DNA from 2 places in the Alkalihalobacterium sp. APHAB7 genome. Region 1 is predicted to be linked to the other one. Evidence: riboswitches for the same ligand, from Rfam matches in the RefSeq annotation. Region 1 holds a riboswitch; the other holds the start of a gene.
What was found. A riboswitch is a leader RNA that binds a small molecule or an ion and turns the genes downstream of it on or off. The one in region 1 is predicted to bind S-adenosylmethionine.
Positions count from the first base shown of each region.

Region 2: another riboswitch for S-adenosylmethionine. It lies ahead of ACNSTQ_RS02030 (methionine ABC transporter ATP-binding protein); the one in region 1 lies ahead of metK (methionine adenosyltransferase).

Region 1 is NZ_JBLWFS010000005.1:148,802-151,005, forward strand. It holds gene metK (methionine adenosyltransferase) at 1-1,005, opposite strand, end outside; SAM riboswitch class I at 1,194-1,305, opposite strand; gene ACNSTQ_RS07610 (hypothetical protein) at 1,405-1,848, opposite strand.
Region 2 is NZ_JBLWFS010000001.1:467,008-469,211, reverse strand. It holds gene ACNSTQ_RS02035 (methionine ABC transporter permease) at 1-96, opposite strand, end outside; gene ACNSTQ_RS02030 (methionine ABC transporter ATP-binding protein) at 89-1,111, opposite strand; SAM riboswitch class I at 1,313-1,429, opposite strand; gene ACNSTQ_RS02025 (MFS transporter) at 1,513-2,204, opposite strand, start outside.

The sequences.
Region 1 (2,204 bases):
GCCTGTTCCAAACGTATCAACAGCGATAGATACTGGTTGTGCGACACCAATGGCATAAGCAAGTTGTACTTCACAACGGTCTGCCAAACCAGCAGCGACGATATTTTTAGCTACATAGCGAGCAGCATATGCACCAGAACGGTCAACTTTTGTTGGATCCTTACCTGAGAATGCTCCCCCACCATGACGAGCATAACCACCATACGTGTCAACGATAATCTTACGCCCTGTTAAACCAGCATCTCCTTGAGGTCCACCAATTACGAAACGCCCCGTCGGATTAATGAAGTATTTTGTTTCGTCATCAATTAACTCAGCTGGTACTACCGGTTTAATGACATACTCTTTAAGATTACGCTGAATTTGCTCTAACGATACTTCAGGGTGATGTTGAGTCGAAATAACAATTGTATCAATACGTACAGGCTTTCCATTCTCGTCATATTCCACTGTTACTTGCGTTTTTCCATCGGGACGTAAATAAGGAAGAATTTCATCTTTACGTACTTCTGTTAGGCGACGAGCTAATTTATGTGCTAAAGAAATCGGAAGCGGCATTAATTCTTCCGTTTCATTATCTGCGTAACCAAACATTAACCCTTGGTCTCCTGCACCGATTGCTTCAATTTCTTCATCTGACATTTGGCCTTCACGAGCTTCAAGTGCTTGGTTAACCCCTTGAGCAATATCTGCTGATTGCTCATCGATTGAAGTTAATACTGCACATGTTTCAGAATCAAAACCATACTTCGCTCGCGTGTAACCAATATTTTGAACCGTTTCACGAACGATCTTCGGAATATCAACGTATGTACTTGTCGTGATTTCACCAGCTACAAGTACTAACCCTGTAGTTACTGAAGTTTCACAAGCTACACGTGCATTCGCATCATTTGTTAAGATTGCATCTAAAATTGCATCCGAAATTTGGTCACAAATTTTATCTGGATGCCCTTCTGTCACTGATTCTGAAGTGAATAAGCGACGACTTTTCTTTTCTACCATCTAACAGTATCCTCCTTTTACACATCTTTTAGAGTGAATACAATCCTATACTAGTAGCTTCCCCTTAAAATGTGTTAAATATTGATACGGCACTCATTCCCTCACCATTGTGAGTAAAATTTAAGACATGTATAGTCATGAAAACCCTTTTCCTCATGAGGAAAAGGGTTAGACTTATCACCTTTAACCTCTTATCTTTCAAAGCATTCGCTTTGCAGGTTAGCACCTTTTCACCTTTTTTAACTGGTGTTGGTTGCTGGGTTTCTTCGGGCCTGTCCCTCCACCGACTCGGGATAAGAGTATCCGTTCGCGACATATCATAACTTACAAAGCAAAAGATGTCAACAGTTGCTAGTTGACATCTAAAAAGTCGAAAAAAAACAAAATAAAAAAATGGATTTAATAAGGAGTATCTATATCTTGGTTATGGTTTTGATTTACATTTTGATTTACATTTTGGCTTTGGTTTGGAAGACGGTTTTGACGTTGATTACTATTTTGATAATAACTCATGTTTTGGTTTTGACTTAAATTCATCTGATTTTGCCGTTGTTGATCCTGCTCTTCTCTAATTTCTTCCCGCATTTGCATTTTTAATAATTCATTTTGGTTATCTCTCGGTTTGACTTGACTGTACACACCACTTGCCGTTAACCCAATTACCAAAGCAACTAACACTTCGTTTCCCCATTCTCTTGGAATAAACCATAATAGACAGGCTACGCCGATCGCCAGCAATGCACGATACTTTTTATCAATATTAAAAGCATTTCCTACAACCGTAACTAATGCAGCAACGACAGCTGAAACGGTCGCAAGGTCCATTATTGAAATACTGTCCACTGCACTCCCTCCTTTTCCTTCTATACTATGCAACATAAAAAAAAAGGGTACAGCACTATTAGTGTCCTAATTTTTTGTCCACCTGGCTTCCTTATTTCAAAAGAGCTGTTAAAATTGATATTGTAACTTTTTTTAAAGTTAGAATTCGAATAAGAATGGTACAATTATATAAACAGGCTTAACAATTAGATACCTATAAAAAACGCTTAAAGATGTAAACCTATAAAGAAACTTCCTATATAGTAGACCCCATTATAAATAGACACATAATTTTTCAACTTATTTGCACACAAATTGAAATAATAGTATAGACTATTTAGTAAAATGTGTTATACTAATTTCAACATAAAAAATTG
Region 2 (2,204 bases), on a different contig from region 1:
TGTGGCTACAACGGAAATTGATGTCATATAAATGGTTTCGACCGTTGCTTCCCACAACTTGTCCCATTTCATTTTTGCAAACCATTCATTAAACATGATCGATCACCTCCACTTGTACTCCTTCTTCACGAATGAAAGCAATCGCACGATCAATTTCTACGACATCTCCATCAATCTGGATAAACAGTGTTCCGTATGCCCCTTCTTGCGTCTGCGAAATTTTACCTTGTAGAATATTTACTTCTATATCAAACTTCCGAATGATTTTCGTAATGAGGGGCTTTTCCGTCTCTTCCCCTATAAAACTTAATTGAACGACTTTTCCTGATTCATCTTCAATAATATGAGAGATCGTGTCCTTCGTTTCCTCTGGATCTGTTACCTGTTTTACAAATTGTTTTGTAATTCCAGCTTGCGGGTTTTTAAATACATTCAGAACAGGCCCCATCTCAACGACTTTACCTGCTTCCATTACAGCGACACGATGACAAATCTTTCGAATGACATGCATCTCGTGTGTAATGAGTACGATCGTTAAGCCAAGTTTTTTATTGATATCTACGAGTAATTCTAGGATCGAATCGGTTGTTTTCGGGTCTAATGCCGAAGTTGCTTCATCACAAAGGAGAACTTTCGGATTGTTCGCAAGCGCTCTAGCAATTCCAACCCGTTGCTTCTGTCCACCACTGAGCTGAGAAGGATACGATCCCCCTCTTCCTTCAAGACCGACAAGTTTAATTAATTCATCGACTCGTTTTTGACGTTCTTCTTTTGGCACACCTGCAATCTCTAGAGGAAATCCAATATTTTCTCTAACAGTCCTCGACCACAATAAGTTAAAGTGTTGAAAAATCATACTAATTTCTTGTCTTGCTTTACGTAGAGACTTTCCTTTTAACGACGAAAGCTCTTTACCTGCAACGGTAACGGTTCCTTCTGTTGGGCGTTCGAGACTGTTCAACATACGAATTAACGTACTTTTTCCAGCACCACTATAACCGATAATTCCAAATATTTCGCCTTCTTTAATTTCTAAATCTACACGGTCGACCGCTGTAACAACGCCGTCTTTCGTTTTAAACAGTTTCCGTATGCCACTTAAATGAATCATGGTGCCCTCCTAATAATTATTTCTCTCTCCTATGTTATTTATCTCTATTTTTCCTATTTGTTTACTCGTATTAATGCCGACAACAACCTTCAACACTACGTCTTCTTACGTCATTGTTAAAGTTTAATTGCTGGGACTAATAAAAAAAACCTTCCCGTCATAGATGAACAGAAAGGTTTAGTCACAATGTTAGTGTCCTTTCTCTCATCTTTCAAGGCATTTCACCTTGCAGGATTTAGCACCTTTCTTAACACAATTCATGTTTTCAAAGGTTGCCGGGTTTCTTCGGGCCAGTCCCTCCACCACTCTAGATAAGAGCTTGCAGCTATTAAATTACTTTAATCAATGAAAGAATAATAACATGTGTCGAATTTTGTTGTCAATAGATTTTAAATAAATGATTATTTAACTTTTCTAAATACTAAATAAAAGTAAACCGAACCAATCAAATATAAACAACCTGTAATGGTAAAAACGATAGCATATCCGTGATACGCCCCGTACATCATAACAAGTGTCATCGAAACAGGCCCCATGACTGCCCAACCGAGCTGGAATACCATTTGCCCAACTGAGTTCGCTAACCCCTTAATCGAGTCATCTACACTTCTCATCATTAGTGACATCTGAATAGGGTTCCCGGCATTCATTAAGGCTTGACGGAAAAGGAAACCAATAACGGCCAACCATAAATTTTCTGTATAAGCTGTAAGTAAAAGGAAAGGTAACGATGCTAATTGTAAAATAACTACCGCACGAACTTCACCAAAACGTTTTACAACAGCAGGACCGATCATAAACGCAACGGCTGTCATCGCTTGACCTAAAGATAAGATAATACCGACAAGTGATTTGCTAATTTCAAAGCGGTCTGTAAAATATATGTTCAAATACGGAATAACAAGACCGGAACCAAAGCCAATAATTAACTGCGCAATGGCAAAAAGAGCGATCATTTTAAGCCCGGACTTTTGTGTTTTAAAGATATTTTTAAATGAACTTGCTGCTGTTTTTTCGGTCTTAAGTTTTCTTTCTTCGTTAATCTTCATAATTGGAATGAGAGATGTAAAGAAAAATATGGACCCGACGAGCA